3 regions of the Klebsiella sp. B345 genome follow, and region 2 is predicted to be linked to each of the others. Evidence: riboswitches for the same ligand, from Rfam matches in the RefSeq annotation. Region 2 holds a riboswitch; each other region holds the start of a gene.

Region 1 (5,016 bases), 1.9 Mb from region 2:
GACTACCGGCCCGATAATTCCCGCCGTACGGCAGTTACGCTCAGGTTCAGTGCTATCCGGCCACAGACAGCGGTAGCAGCCTTGATTCCACGGCGGTGTCAGTACAATCAACTGACCGCCAAGCCCAACGGCGCTGGCGGTGATCAGCGGAGTCGCCTGCGCGACACAGGCAGCGTTGATAGCCTGGCGGGTTGCCATGTTATCGGTACAGTCCAGTACCACATCCGCTTTGGCGACCTCCTGGTGCAAGGTTTCGCCGGCCAGACGTTGCTGCAAGGTGACGATCTCAACCTGTGGATTCAGCCGGGTCAGGCGCTGCCGGGCGGCGGTCGTTTTCGGGCGGGCAATATCATCGCTGGTGAAGAGAATTTGCCGCTGCAGGTTACTGACGTGTACATCATCATCGTCCGCGATAACCAGCGTGCCAATGCCCGCCCCGGCCAGATACAGGGCGGCGGGCGAACCCAGTCCGCCGAGCCCGACGATCAGCACCCGGCTGGCCAGCAGCTTTTGTTGACCTTCAATCGCAATATCTTCCAGCATCACCTGGCGGCTGTAGCGCATAAAATCGCTGTCATTCATCGCCCGCTCCCGCCATGTCCAGCAATTGCGCAGTGGCTTGCTGCCAGTCCGCCGCCTGAGTTATGGCGCTGACCACCGCGATGCTGCCGACACCGGTTTCCAGTACCAGTGGCGCCCGTTCCAGGCTAATACCGCCGATCGCGACCGTCGGGTAATCTGCCAGCCGCTGGATATGGCGGGCGAGCTGCTCCAGACCCTGCGGGGCGGAAGGCATCTGCTTGGTTTGCGTAGGGAATACGTGACCCAGGGCGATATAGGAAGGACGTGCTGCCAGTGCAACGTCGATTTCCATATCGTCATGGGTCGACACGCCGAGACGCAGGCCGGCCTGACGAATAGCGTTCAGGTCCGTTGTCTCCAGGTCCTCTTGTCCTAAATGCACGCCGTAGGCCTGATGTTTTACCGCCAGCTGCCAGTAATCATTGATAAACAGCCGGGCGTGGTATTGGCGCCCGAGCGCGATCGCGGCGATGACATCGGCTTCAACTTCGCTATCGCGCTTATCTTTAATGCGTAGCTGAAGGGTACGCACGCCAGCGCGTAGCAGGCGTTCGATCCAGACCACGCTATCGACGACCGGGTAGAGGCCTAACCGGAACGGAACGGACGGAAAATCGGGTTGATACATCAGGCTTGCTCCTTACGTAAATAGATTTCACCGCCGCGAGCGCGGAAGTCCTGCGACTTATCGGCCATTCCGCTTTCGATGTTCTGGCGGGCGGCATAGTCCCGCACTTCCTGGGTGATTTTCATTGAACAGAATTTGGGCCCGCACATGGAGCAGAAATGGGCGACTTTGCCGGATTCCTGCGGTAGCGTTTCGTCGTGATAGGCACGGGCGGTGAACGGGTCGAGGGCGAGGTTGAACTGGTCTTCCCAGCGGAATTCAAAACGGGCTTTGGACATGGCATTATCACGGATCTGCGCGCCGGGATGGCCTTTCGCCAGATCCGCAGCGTGGGCCGCAATTTTGTAGGTGATCAGCCCCTGTTTCACATCTTCTTTATTCGGCAGGCCGAGGTGCTCTTTCGGGGTTACATAACAGAGCATGGCACAGCCGAACCAGCCGATCATCGCCGCGCCGATGCCGGAGGTGAAGTGGTCATAGCCCGGGGCGATATCGGTGGTCAGCGGCCCCAGCGTATAGAACGGCGCTTCATGGCAGTGCTCGAGTTCCTCGGTCATATTGCGGCGGATCATTTGCATTGGCACGTGGCCCGGGCCTTCAATCATCACCTGCACATCATATTCCCAGGCGATTTTGGTCAGCTCACCCAGGGTATGCAGCTCGGCAAACTGCGCTTCATCGTTGGCATCCTGAATCGAGCCGGGGCGCAGGCCGTCGCCGAGGGAGAGGGAGACATCATAGGCGGCGCAAATCTCACAGATATCGCGGAAATGCTGGTAGAGGAAGTTTTCCTGATGATGCGAGAGGCACCATTTGGCCATGATAGAGCCGCCGCGGGAGACAATGCCGGTCAGGCGTCTGGCGGTCATCGGCACATAGCGCAGCAGGACGCCGGCATGGATCGTGAAATAGTCGACGCCCTGTTCCGCCTGCTCCAGCAGGGTATCGCGAAAGGCTTCCCAGGTGAGGTTCTCGGCGATCCCGTTGACCTTCTCCAGCGCCTGGTAAATCGGCACGGTGCCGATGGGAACCGGGCTGTTACGCAGGATCCATTCGCGAGTCTCGTGAATATACCGCCCGGTGGACAAATCCATCACCGTATCGGCGCCCCAGCGCGTTGACCACACCAGTTTTTCCACCTCTTCTTCGATGGAGGAAGTCACCGCCGAGTTGCCGATGTTGGCGTTGACCTTCACCAGGAAGTTGCGGCCGATAATCATCGGCTCAGATTCCGGGTGGTTGATGTTGGCAGGGATGATGGCCCGTCCGGCAGCGACCTCATCGCGGACGAATTCTGCAGTGATATTGTCCGGCAGTCGGGCGCCGAAACTTTCCCCCGGATGCTGGTGGCGCAATACCTCCCCGCGTATGCGCTCCCGGCCCATGTTTTCACGGATAGCGATGAACGCCATTTCAGGCGTCACGATCCCCTGACGGGCATAGTGGAGTTGGGTGACGCATTTGCCAGGTTTCGCGCGCCGTGGCGTCAGCTGGCCACGAAAACGCAGCGTATCAAGATCGTCATCGGCGAGACGCGCTTTGGTATACAGGGAGCTACGTTCCTGCAGCGGTTCGCTGTCATCGCGTGCATCAATCCACGGCTGGCGCAGCGTTGACAGGCCCTGGCGCACATCGATCGCCACGTCGGGGTCGCCATAAGGGCCGGAGGTGTCGTACACCGGGATCGCTTCGTTTTGTTCGTACTGCGGCTGGGCTTTATCACCGCCAATCAAGGTGGGACTGAGTTGGATTTCCCGCATCGGTACGCGGATATCCGCCTGCTGGCCTTGGATGTAGATGCGTTGCGAGCGGGGAAAGGCGGTCCCTTCCAGGGTATGGATAAAATGCTGGGCGCGTTCGCGCTGTTCCCGACGGGTGAGTTTTGGTTCAGATTTTGTTGCAGACATAGCGCATTCCAGATGAAAAAGGACATGGCTTGTCAGACGACGGATGGAGTAACAGAGGCGATCGGTCCTGGAGGGACGGTCGCATAGGACAGTTTACTCTTGTTCCCTTCGCAGGTATTAGCCTGATCAGGTTCCGCGGATCCCGAATTAACGGTCTCAGCCTTTTCCGCTTCATCCTTCGTGCTGCCTTGAGGCATCACGAACGCTGTTGTGGAAAATGGGCACTCCGACAAGATACATCCCCCTCCAGCGAGGGGGAACGTATGTAAACTACTCGTTAACAGCGCACAACTCAAGCTGTCGGCGCGATATTGTCACTGATGTTGTCTTTCAGGTTGTGCGATATCGCCAGCACGATCAGCTTGTCTTCCAGCGCGAATCGCGCTTCCAGCGCTTCGCCGATATCGGACAGTGCCTGCTGAAATTCGAGATAGTTATCGTGGTCGATGGCGTTTTCGAGGCAGGAGTCGTAGCAATCCATAATCAGCTGAGTGTTGGCTTCCAGCTGCGGATAGAGTTTGGTCGCGGCCAAAAGTGGTGTATTGCCTTCCATTTCGCCAAGAATACGTTCATAAATATTAAAATGGCCGGAGGAGAGGTAGTCCACCAGGCTTTGGCAAAAATTATCCAGCGCCTTTTCGTTCAGTCGCATAAAGGATTCTTTGCCGGGCTTCAGGCCAACCAGCTTGTAGTAAGCCACGAGCAAATGCTTACGTACATGTAGCCAGCGATCGACCAGTTTATTACTGCCTCCAACACGTTCCGTTAGGTTTTCCAGCTGGTTTAACATGGTTGACTCCGCAAGTTTAAGAAAATAACGTTGCTCACCAAAATGTAAATATAATGTTAAAAGTGCCAGTAAAACGAAGGTAGTGCAATAGATATGGATCGTATTATTGAAAAATTAGATCGCGGCTGGTGGATCGTCAGTCACGAACAAAAATTATGGTTACCCGGCGGGGAATTACCACATGGCGAAGCGGTAAATTTCAATCTTGTCGGCCAGCACGCGCTGCATATCGGTGAATGGCAAGGTGATGCGGTGTGGATGGTGCGCCAGGATCGTCGGCAAGATATGGGATCGTTACGCCAGGTGCTGGATAGCGATCCGGGGCTGTTTCAGCTGGCGGGGCGCGGCATCCAACTGAGCGAGTTTTATCGTTCGCATAAATTCTGCGGTTACTGCGGCCACCCGATGCACCCGAGCAAAACCGAATGGGCGATGCTGTGTGGCCACTGCCGCGAGCGCTACTACCCGCAAATTGCCCCGTGCATGATCGTGGCGATCCGTCGGGACGATACGATCCTGCTGGCACAGCATACCCGTCATCGTAACGGCGTACACACGGTGCTGGCCGGATTTGTCGAAGTGGGGGAGACCCTGGAACAGGCGGTGGCCCGCGAAGTGATGGAAGAGTGCGGCCTGAAGGTGAAAAATCTGCGCTATGTGACCTCCCAGCCGTGGCCATTCCCCCAGTCGCTGATGACCGCGTTTATGGCGGAGTATGATAGCGGCGACATTGTGATCGACAAGAAAGAGCTGCTGCAGGCGGGCTGGTATCGCTACGACGATTTACCACTATTGCCGCCGCCGGGGACCGTGGCGCGCCGGCTGATAGAAGATACCGTGGCACTGTGTCGGGCAGAGGCGGAGTGACGTGATACACTGGCGTAAAATGGGATCAGGATGAATAACATGACCGAACTAAAAAACGATCGTTACCTGCGAGCGCTGTTACGCCAGCCTGTGGACGTGACCCCTGTCTGGATGATGCGTCAGGCTGGCCGCTATTTACCGGAGTACAAAGCGACTCGTGCGCAAGCGGGCGACTTTATGTCGCTGTGTAAAAACGCCGAGCTTGCCTGTGAAGTTACGTTGCAGCCACTGCGTCGCTATGC
Region 2 (5,016 bases):
GAGATCGGCCGACACATGATAGTCGACGCCGTCTTTTTTGAACGCCGGGTTACGCAGATAAGCCCACAGCACGGTCACCAGGCCCAGCTCATGCGCGCGTTCAAAGGCCGCAGAAATCTCTTCAATCTGGCGACGCGACTCCTCGGAACCGAAATAGATCGTCGCCCCAACCGCCACCGCACCCATATTGAAGGCCTGCTCCACGCTGGCGTACAGCGTCTGGTCAAAGGTGTTCGGGTAGCTGAGGGTTTCGTTGTGGTTAAGCTTCACCAGGAAGGGAATGCGGTGCGCGTAGCGGCGTGATACCGAGGCCAGAACGCCATAGGTGGACGCCACGCAGTTGCAACCGGCTTCAATAGCCAGTTCGACGATATTTTTCGGATCAAAGTAGAGCGGGTTGGCGGCAAACGAGGCGCCTGCCGAGTGTTCCACGCCCTGGTCAACCGGTAGGATGGAGAGGTATCCGGTCCCTGCCAGGCGCCCGGTATTGTAGAGGGTTTGCATATTACGCAGCACCGCCGGCGGACGGTTGTTATCCACCATCACCCGGTCGACATAATCTGACCCCGGAAGATAAAGCTGGTCAGCTGGAATGGTCATACAACGGTGCTGTAAAAGGCTGTCGGCATCTTTGCCAAGCAACTGCGTAATATCAGTCATAGCTATGCTCCCGTTAGCGCCGGCCGCAGCCGGCATGTCTTTTCCTGACCCAAGTATTTGGGCAGGTTAAGCCTGGTACCGACTTAGCATATTTTCCAGCCGGGATCGCATTTTTCAGCGCTTTTAACCGGCTGGAATCGGGACTCGCTGGCTCAGATAATGCTCTCGACATCCCTCAGCCAGCAGAGAGCGTTACCTGTTTACCACCACGCGTGGAAATGGTGCACCGGCCCGATGCCGTGGCCCACTTCCAGCGAATCGGCCTGCGCCAGCGCCGCAGAGAGCCAGCCTTTGGCTTCCGCCACCGTTTGCCCCCAGTCGGCATAGCGTGGGCGCAGTGCGGCCAGCGCCGCTGAGAGCGTACAGCCGGTCCCATGGGTATTTTTGGTCTGTACCCGCGGTGCGGTGAAGCGTTGTTCGCCGTCGCGGGTAAACAGCCAGTCCGGACTTTCGGCGTCATCGAGATGGCCGCCTTTCATCAGCACAGCACCGCAGCCCATCGCCAGCAGCGCCCTCCCCTGTTCCAGCATCTCTTTCTCGTTACGCGCATGAGGGGCATCCAGCAGCGCCGCCGCTTCCGGCAGATTCGGGGTAATCAGCGACACCCGCGGCAGCAGGCGCTTGCGTAGTGTGTCCACCGCGGAGGCGCTGAGCAGCGGGTCGCCGCTTTTCGCCAGCATCACCGTATCCAGCACCACGTTGTCGATCTGATAGCGGGCCAGTCGCTCGGCCACCGCCTCCACGATGTCCGTTTCCGCCAGCATGCCAATTTTGGTGGTATCGATGCGCACGTCACTGAACACGGAATCCAGCTGGGCGGCAACAAAGTCGGGTTCGATACGATAGACCGACTGCACGCCGCGGGTGTTTTGCGCCACCAGCGCGGTGATCACCGAGCAGCCATAGGCCCCCAGCGCAGAGAACGTTTTCAGATCGGCCTGGATCCCGGCGCCGCCGCTGGGATCGGTACCGGCGATGGTCAGTGCATTAATCCGTTTCATCCCTGTAACTCCCCATATAGTGCGTCAAGGAATGCCGGGGTAAAGCTGCCCGGTCCTCTGCCTTGAGCCGCCAGGCCACCGGCCTGTTTCATCAGGCCGCAGGCGGCGGCAACGTTCTCAAGGCGGTCGCCGGGCATGGCGGTACTGGCGACCACTACAGCGGAGAGCGCACAGCCGGTGCCCACAACCCGGGTCATCAGCACATCGCCGCCGCTGACCGTGCGCGTGCGCTGCCCGTCGGTGATGTAATCCACTTCGCCGGTCACCGCCACAATGGTATTGATCTGTCGGGCCAGCGCCTGGGCGGCCGGTAGCGCCGCGGCGGCGGTATCGGTGGTGTCCACGCCGCGCCCGCCGGCGCTCATGCCGGCCAGCGCCATAATTTCCGAGGCGTTGCCGCGAATGGCTGCCGGCTGCAGGCTCAGCAGTTCATGGCAGAAGGTGCTGCGCAGGGTTAATGCCCCGACCGCCACCGGATCCAGCGTCCAGGGTTTACCGGCATTTTGCGCACTGAGCGCCGCACCGCGCATGGCTTCCGCACGGTCAACGGTTAAGGTGCCGACGTTAATCAGCAGTCCATCGGCGATAGCAGCAAACTGCGCCGCTTCTTGCGGGTCAATAACCATCGCCGGCGAGGCGCCGATCGCCAGCAGAACGTTGGCGGTAAAGGTCTGTACCACATCGTTGGTCATGCAGTGCACAAGGGGAGAATGGCGGCGAAACAGATGTTGCAGGTGCGCAATATGCGCGGGATTGAGTGGCTCAGTTTGCATCGTGTGCTCCAGCCAGGCGACGTAGAAGCAACGACCTTGTGGTCTCTGACTTCCCTACGCTGGCATTATCCAGATCAGGTGGTACGGGTATTTCTCAGCCCATCAGAGATGGGGCACCCCGAGTCATGTAGATTGAATCTCTATACTTTTTGCCAGCTTAGGGGAAGTTGCTTGCTCTTGCAAGCCCGCCCTTCCGGTTATCGCTTCTTCACGCTGTACCCCAGCTTGTACCTCAGTTTGTACCCCACCACAGAAACGAAAAAAGGAGCCGTTAAGCTCCTTTGTGATATAACCCAAGACCTCATGGATTCCGAGATTCAGTTTTGCGTTCTGTTTTTCTACGTCGTTCAAAGGTGCGGATTACATCCCAGATAAACAGGAACAGGAGATACCAATAAAGTGCGGTGATCATACGCAAACCTCTTGGTTCCAATAGCTTCGAACTGTTCTCAGAGACACCGACATTGCTTCCGCAGCCTTTGTCTGAGTAGCCCTTGCGCTGGATGTTCAAGTGCTGCCAAGAACGTTTCTTTCCCCCTTCCAACGTCATCAATTGGAATACGGTCAATGCCAAGTTTTACCAAATGTTCATCTCCTTGATAGCCTTGCTAATGAGTTCAAGTGTGTTCGATACTGCGCCGGAGTGAAGAGCTCAAGCATAAAATCCCCCTCAGATGTTGCCGGGTTCAATAACCTGCTCAATGCCTGATTTTCTGCTGCAAGTCTCACCCCTTCGCCGTGGGCTTTGTCGTACAGCGTGATCTCTGCGTACCATTCATTAGAATGAGGCTGATTGGCCTTATAGCCGTGTTTAATGTGCCAGGTATCATAAGCAACCATTGCAGCAGCCGTGAGCGTGTCGAGCACGTCAGAACGTTTTACGGGGCGTTTACGCTCCAAGATCGGAAAGCCTTGCATGTGTCCGGAGATCCAACGATTGGCTAAATTACCTTTCCAGATGAAAGAAGGGTTAACCCAAATTTTCAACACGCCTTTTTCATGTTCGGCTTTATCTACTTTGATATAGTGCTTACACTCAAGACCAGATAAAACTCGATTGAGATGATCCGGCGTGGTGTTGAGAATTGCGCATAAATTTGCACGTTTGATAAACGCTACATTTCGCCTGTCAACTTCCTGACATAATGCAAACACTTTCGTGAAATCCGGCTTGCTCAATACGTCTGCAAACTCTCTTATCCCGTTGTAGGCTGCATTCCCTGGAAGGTCGCCCAACTTATTAGCGTATTCACGGTGGGCCTGTTTTGATTTGGCGGTGTCTGCTGTCGAGTAGCTCAAATGCAGATCCTGAACAATGCCACCACCAAGCAAATACTCTGTAGAGTCATAGTTAATAATTTCACCGTCTTCCTCTATGACAACGTAGAGAACATTATCTAAAGAAACGAGTATTTGGGTAGGCGTGGAAAAATCTGACAGTGGGCTGTGATCGTGGTGCGGGGTATCTCTGAAAAAATAACCGTCTTCATATGCTTGAATCAATGTACCTCCTTAGTTGGTGTTCTCCTTACGGTGTTGGTCATAACGGATAATCGCAGATTGAAACATTATCATTCGGCCTGCATACCCTCTCGATTTTGCTGCTTGCATAGATGCGTAAATAACGTGGCGTTTTACTTCGCCGCTTACCAGGTCATTAAAAACCTGATCACTGCTGTAATACTTCAATAATGGCCTCCTTCAAATTTTGGATGCAAAAAGCCCCAGGCAGTTACCCCGCCCAGGGCTGAAAAGTGTTGGTAGTTTTCTCCCTACCTAATGCTATCTTAACAGAAAAGACTAACGTTTGTCAATACCCAAATGGTGATTCTGTGAAATATTTTTATATCACTTCAATGCGTTGCATTTTTGCTTTGCCATTAGTGCTTTTTCGCACCAGAAACAGATGATTGATGTCAAAGTAATTATGTGGTAAGAATTGCCACCAGAAGAAGCAGCCCACCTGCCATTCATGAACACCATCTCGCCATTTCTTGAGAAAAAAAGTAAAAAATGGCGATTTTCACCCTGTTTTTCCCTTTAAATTCAAACATATACCAAATCCGCTATAATAATAGAGAGATTCTCTCTCTGCACTGAAGTGCATCAACACGAGTCAATCAGTGATGATTGGGTCGGGATGGTTGCACGTAATGGTAATGTCATAGCTACCTTGCACCAGATAAACAGACAGCCTAAAGGATTTAGGGTGGTTGTTTGGTTGGTGGTTAATCCAGATCGGTGGATGACATTAAGCAGGAATGCCATTGGATCATTGTGGAGTGTTGTTAATGGCGGCGTAGTCGCTGGATGGCATTAAGCAAAGTTTGGGCGGTAGTAGCCCAAGAGAGACAACCAATTAACTAACCTTAAGTTAGTTGGGTTTAATGGGTTTGTGTTTGGGAGCGAAGCGAGCATAACAAGCATCTGTACAGGAGAAGCACCTTTGATGAAGGCAACTTGTCAAAAATTCTCTCTCCTGTAATGCCTATCTTTCATGCGCGGCGTGAGCCTGGCACCGAGGCCAGCGCATAACAGTATGGTTCCGGCGCTTCGCGTCGATTACCGATCAGACCTTCACC
Region 3 (5,016 bases), 1.0 Mb from region 2:
TTGCACCCAGGCCTGCTTGTTCAGTTCGGTGTTAAGCTCCGGGTGGGCGGCAGCAAAAGTCTTCCAGGTCTCCTGCGGATGGGCGCGTAAATAGCTCACACCCTGTTGCAGCGCCACGAGGAATTTTTTGATTTTCACCGCGTGCACCTGGTCGCGATTAGCGACAATGACCAGCTCGTCATAGGCCGGGACGCCGAAATCTTCGACGTTCATCACCTGCGGTGCTTTGCCCTGCAGCTTAAGCTCCAGCGCTTCTATATTACGGTAGCCGCCAATCACTGCTTCGACCTGGCCCGCCAGCAGGGCGCTGGTCAGTTGGAAGTTAACGTTGATCAGGGTGATGCTTTTCGGGTCGATATGGGCGTTCTGCGCCATGGTCGCCAGCGTCGCCTGCTCGATGCCGCTCACCGAGTACCCGACCTTTTTGCCCTGCAAATCGGCCGGGGTTTTGATGTTTTTATCGAGGGCGATCACCGTATTTAACGGCGAGTCGATCAGCGTACCGACCCGGACCAGCGGCAGCCCTTCATCGGCGAAGAAGTGCACTTGCGGCTGGTAGGTTATCGCCAGGTCCGCCTGGCCTGCGGCCACCAGACGCGGCGGCAGCGCCGGGTCAGATGGCGGAACGATCTTAACGTCCAGTCCCTGGGCTTTGAACGCGCCAATCTGCTCTGCCACCATAATCGGCGCGTGGTCCGGGTTGATGTACCAGTCCAACACCAGCGTCAGTTTTTCGTTAGCGACGGCCTGCCCGCTCAACAGGGCGCTGAAGGTCAATCCGGCGAACATCGATTTATTCATGGCTATTCCTTGTTTCTGTGTCGGTCATCATTCCGGCGACCAGTTAATCAGCCGGTGTAAAAAGGCATCTACCGCCAGCCACAACAGGACCGTCAGCAGTACTAAAATAAACAGGGCGGCAAAACAGACGTTGGTCTGCATGCGCGCATTGGCATTGAGCATCACGTAGCCCAGGCCTTCCGCCGAACCGACCCATTCACCGATGATCGCGCCAATTGGCGCAACGGCGGCCGCCATTCGCAGACCAGAACCAAGCGCCGGCAGCGCGGCCATCAGCCGCACGTGACGCAGTTGCGCACCGAAAGAGGCGCCCATGGTGCGGGCCAGATCGAGATAGTCGTGGTTGACCCGCCGCAGGCCGTCAAAGAAGGCCGAGGTCACGGGGAAGAAGATCACCAGCACCGCCATCATGACTTTGGCGCTCATCCCGAAGCCAAACCACAGCACCAGCAGCGGGGCGAGAGCAAAGACCGGAATCGCCTGGCTGGTCAGCACCAGCGGCATCAGCCAGCGTTGCAACCGTGGAGAGATAATCATGCACAGGGCCAGCGCCACCCCGAGCAGCACGCCAAGTACCAGACCGCTGAGGATCTCACTGAGCGTGACCAGAGTGTGCCAGCCCAGCCAGCTGCGGTTAACCCACAAAGCTTCGGCCACCGCTGCGGGTGACGGTAGCAGGAACGCCGGGATGCCGCTGCGGCTCGCCAGCCACCACAGCAGCAACAGACCGCAGAACACCACGCCGCCGCGAAACAGTTTGCCGCTCATCCGTTGGCCCTCATCAACTGTTGCAGCAGTTCAGCCTGGCTGGTCAGCAGCACCGGATCGTCCGGTGCGCGGGGGGGAACACCCGCCAGATGGTGTGAGTCGTCCATGCCGCCCGCCGCGGGCGAGAGCACCAGCAGCCGATGGCTCAGGCGGCAGGCTTCCATGGGATCGTGCGTAATCAGCACCACGGTACGGTCAACCAGCAACTCCGCCGCCAGCGTCTGGATACGCGTGCGGGTAATGGTATCCAGTGCGGAAAAGGGTTCATCCATCAGCACCAGCGGGCGGTCTTCGTATAAGGTGCGTGCCAGCGCTGCCCGCTGACGCATGCCGCCGGAGAGCGCGGCGGGGCGATCGTCGGCGCAGTGGCTGAGCCCAACCTGTTCTAACAGGCGGTTCACGCGGGCTGTGTCGGTTCGTTCTCCGCGTAGCCTCGCCCCCAGCGCGACGTTCTCGCGTACGCTCAGCCAGGGATACAGCAGATCTTTTTGCCCCATCCACGCCAGGCGGTGGCCGAGCGGCTCGCCATCGCTGGCGTAAACCCGCCCGTGGCTCGGCGAGGCCAGCCCGGCGATAATCCGCAGCAGGCTGGTTTTCCCCACGCCGCTGGCCCCCAACAATGAGGTCCACTGTCCGCCGGGAAGATCGAACGACAGATCGGCGAAAATCATCCGTGCGCCAAACTGCAGGCTCAGATCCCGGACATGAAGAGTGGGGGCAGTCACGCCTGAGCCTCCGTGGCGGCATTCAGCCCCATTTGCCAGAAGTTTGCTTCCAGCCGCGTCGCGGTAGTGAAAATTTCACTCAGTTCCGCAATACGTGATTCAGCACCGCGCTGTTGCCACAAGGTTTCCAGCAGACCAATGGCGGCAGTGACGCCGTCGAGATAGCCGGCGTCGCCGTAGTTACGGATCCACGACGCATATGGGTTATCGGTAAAGCGGGTATCTGGGTCGTGCAGTAGCCCGAGACCAATCTCCGCGTAGCCGGCAACGCAGGGCATCAGCGCCACCAGAAGGTCCAGCGCATCGCCGGAATGGCCGATATCCAGCACGTAGCGGGTGTAGTTCACCGTTTCAGGGGCTTCGCGTTCGGCAGCCATCTGCGCTTCGTCCAGCCCCCAGCCCGCGCAATAGCCGACATGCAGCGGCAGTTCGCCCAAAATAGCGTTCAGAGAGGCGGCCGCGGTGCGCATCTCCGGCAGCGTGCGCAGTTTGCTAACCAGCAGGGCATAGCTGCGGGCAAAGTGGATCAGGAACAGATAGTCCTGGGTCAGATAGCGGCGGAAGGCCGATTCAGGCAGGGAGCCGTCAGCAAGCTGGCGAACAAAAGGGTGGGCGACGTAGTCTGTCCAGTCGTCTCCCGCCTGCTGGCGCAGACGACCATAAATACCCTGGGTGAAGAGGGGAAGAATCACAGGACCTCCTGAGTAAGGGGAGATCCGGGCGTGCGGAAGTATGAACAGGCAATGGCGGTAACGTGGCAAAATTGCCGACCCGTCCCTTCGCTGGCATGACCCAGATCAGGTTCAAAGGGTTCGGCTTACGCCATCTCAGCCCTCACGGGACACCCCTCGGTTTCGCCATGTTATACGGCATTCACTTTTTGATTACAATCCCCTGGTTCATCGCTGAAAAGTGGCAGGATAAGTGACAACGTCACTCAATATGATAACCTCAATCCGCCTCGCTCGTTGCATATCCTCGTTAACTTTTGTTAGCAATTTGTGTGCTAAATCTCCTTATTTTGTCCAAAATTAAAGAAAACCTGTAACCGAAAATTGGTAGTTCAGGGCGCCATAGGATATATTTTTGCTATCTGAAACCCATTATTCTTCAGTTACCTGGGCGTTCAGAACCCATCTTAGCCCCGGAGAGTGCATGAAGTTTCCGCTTTCAACCATACTGCTAGCGCTTATCGGGCCGCTTTCTACTCCTGCTATGGCGGGCAGTCTGTTTGATCCCGAAGATGGCATGCTCGATATGAGTCATTATCTGCAGGATAACCAGTACGGATTCCTTCCCGTGCCGATGGTCATCACCGAGCCGGCGGTGGGTTATGGCGGCGGTCTGTTTGGCCTTTTTTTGCACGGTAAAGGCACCCGCAAAGGGGATAATTTTATTCCCCCACCGATGACTGCTTTTGGCGGTGGCGCGACGCAGAACGGCACCTGGTTTGTCGGCGGCGGTCATCGCCATACCTGGAATGACGACCACATTCGTTACCTGGTGATGATGGGCTACGCCAATATCAAACTTGATATCTACGGCGACGGCTTAAGTCATTTTGATAAAAATAAGGCCATTCACTCACAAACCAAAGGCTATGGTGGGTTACAGAAACTGTTGTTCCGCGTCGGCGATTCGCCGGTGTTTGTTGGCGCGTCTCAGGTCTACGCGAAAACCGATATTTCAGCCGAAAACTCGGTCGTCAACCGAGTCTGGCAGCAGGTGTTCGGCCAGGAGAGTACCTCTTCAGCCTTAGGGGTAGTGGCTGAATATGACACTACGGATAATTTTTTCTATCCTAAGAAAGGGTTATCGGTGCAGGGGGAGTACCGGTTCTACCGTTCATTGTTAGGCGGCGATTATCACTACAACCAGTTCTCTTTGGACGGGAAATACTTTTTCCCGCTGAGCCGCACGCTGACGCTCGCCGTCGCCGGTAACTACCAGTCGTTGACGCATCACGATAATCACCTGACGCCAATGGCGCGTCCTTATATCGAATTACGCGGCATTTCCCGTTATCGCTATCAGGGCGATTATGTGACGACCGCACAAACCCAGCTTGCCTGGGAATTTACACCGCGCTGGATCCTGCAAGGATTTGTTGGCGTCGGTAGTGCTGCCGATGAGGCGCATGCATTGTGGGACCAGACAGAAGTGGCGTGGGGGACAGGTTTTCGTTACCTGATAGCGCGCCAGTATGGATTACATACGGGGATCGATATCGCCTTTAGCGAACATGAGCAAGCGGTCTATTTTAATGTAGGTTCCGGACTTTAAGGTCAGATAAAAGAAAATGCGATGGACTAAAACCGTAATTACGTTGTTATTAACGTCGGGTACTGCCTGGGGAGCCAGCGCTGCCGACAGTACTGGCAGCACTAGCGACAGCTATTTCCCGATCTGGGGCGATGAAGCAAGAGCGCGTGGATATTCCATTCCGCTGCCGTTCGGGGTCAATTTAAGTTATATGAACATTCGCCAGGATATCCTGGTCGACAGCATCTCTTTTTCCGGTCTGGCGCTCGGCAATCACGCCATACCCAGCGATATGTTCGCCATTGACGCCGGCCATACACGGCAGAAAAGCAAAACCGAAAACCTGCGCCTGGATATGTGGGTGTTTCCGTTCCTCAATGTCTACGGCATCGTCGGCCATACCCGGGGCTCCTCGTTGTCAAAAGTTTCCGTTGACGCCGACCCGTCAAAATACAGCGGT

What was found. A riboswitch is a leader RNA that binds a small molecule or an ion and turns the genes downstream of it on or off. The one in region 2 is predicted to bind thiamine pyrophosphate.
Region 1: it holds a riboswitch for thiamine pyrophosphate, as region 2 does, so the genes downstream of both, thiC (phosphomethylpyrimidine synthase ThiC) here and thiM (hydroxyethylthiazole kinase) in region 2, are expected to answer to the same signal.
Region 3: it holds a riboswitch for thiamine pyrophosphate, as region 2 does, so the genes downstream of both, ACMYSO_RS01615 (TenA family protein) here and thiM (hydroxyethylthiazole kinase) in region 2, are expected to answer to the same signal.

Annotation. Positions count from the first base shown of each region.
Region 1 is NZ_CP180443.1:3,227,451-3,232,466, forward strand. Features, by position in the region: gene ACMYSO_RS15185 (HesA/MoeB/ThiF family protein) at 1-582, opposite strand, end outside; gene thiE (thiamine phosphate synthase) at 575-1,210, opposite strand; gene thiC (phosphomethylpyrimidine synthase ThiC) at 1,210-3,117, opposite strand; TPP riboswitch at 3,204-3,356, opposite strand; gene rsd (sigma D regulator) at 3,410-3,907, opposite strand; gene nudC (NAD(+) diphosphatase) at 4,001-4,774, shown strand; gene hemE (uroporphyrinogen decarboxylase) at 4,814-5,016, shown strand, end outside.
Region 2 is NZ_CP180443.1:1,342,475-1,347,490, forward strand. Features, by position in the region: gene fbaB (class I fructose-bisphosphate aldolase) at 1-660, opposite strand, end outside; gene thiD (bifunctional hydroxymethylpyrimidine kinase/phosphomethylpyrimidine kinase) at 861-1,661, opposite strand; gene thiM (hydroxyethylthiazole kinase) at 1,658-2,434, opposite strand; TPP riboswitch at 2,469-2,565, opposite strand; gene ACMYSO_RS06310 (hypothetical protein) at 3,023-3,937, opposite strand.
Region 3 is NZ_CP180443.1:343,670-348,685, forward strand. Features, by position in the region: gene ACMYSO_RS01600 (ABC transporter substrate-binding protein) at 1-801, opposite strand, end outside; gene ACMYSO_RS01605 (ABC transporter permease) at 829-1,569, opposite strand; gene ACMYSO_RS01610 (ABC transporter ATP-binding protein) at 1,566-2,294, opposite strand; gene ACMYSO_RS01615 (TenA family protein) at 2,291-2,986, opposite strand; TPP riboswitch at 3,052-3,153, opposite strand; gene ACMYSO_RS01620 (BamA/TamA family outer membrane protein) at 3,450-4,577, shown strand; gene ACMYSO_RS01625 (hypothetical protein) at 4,594-5,016, shown strand, end outside.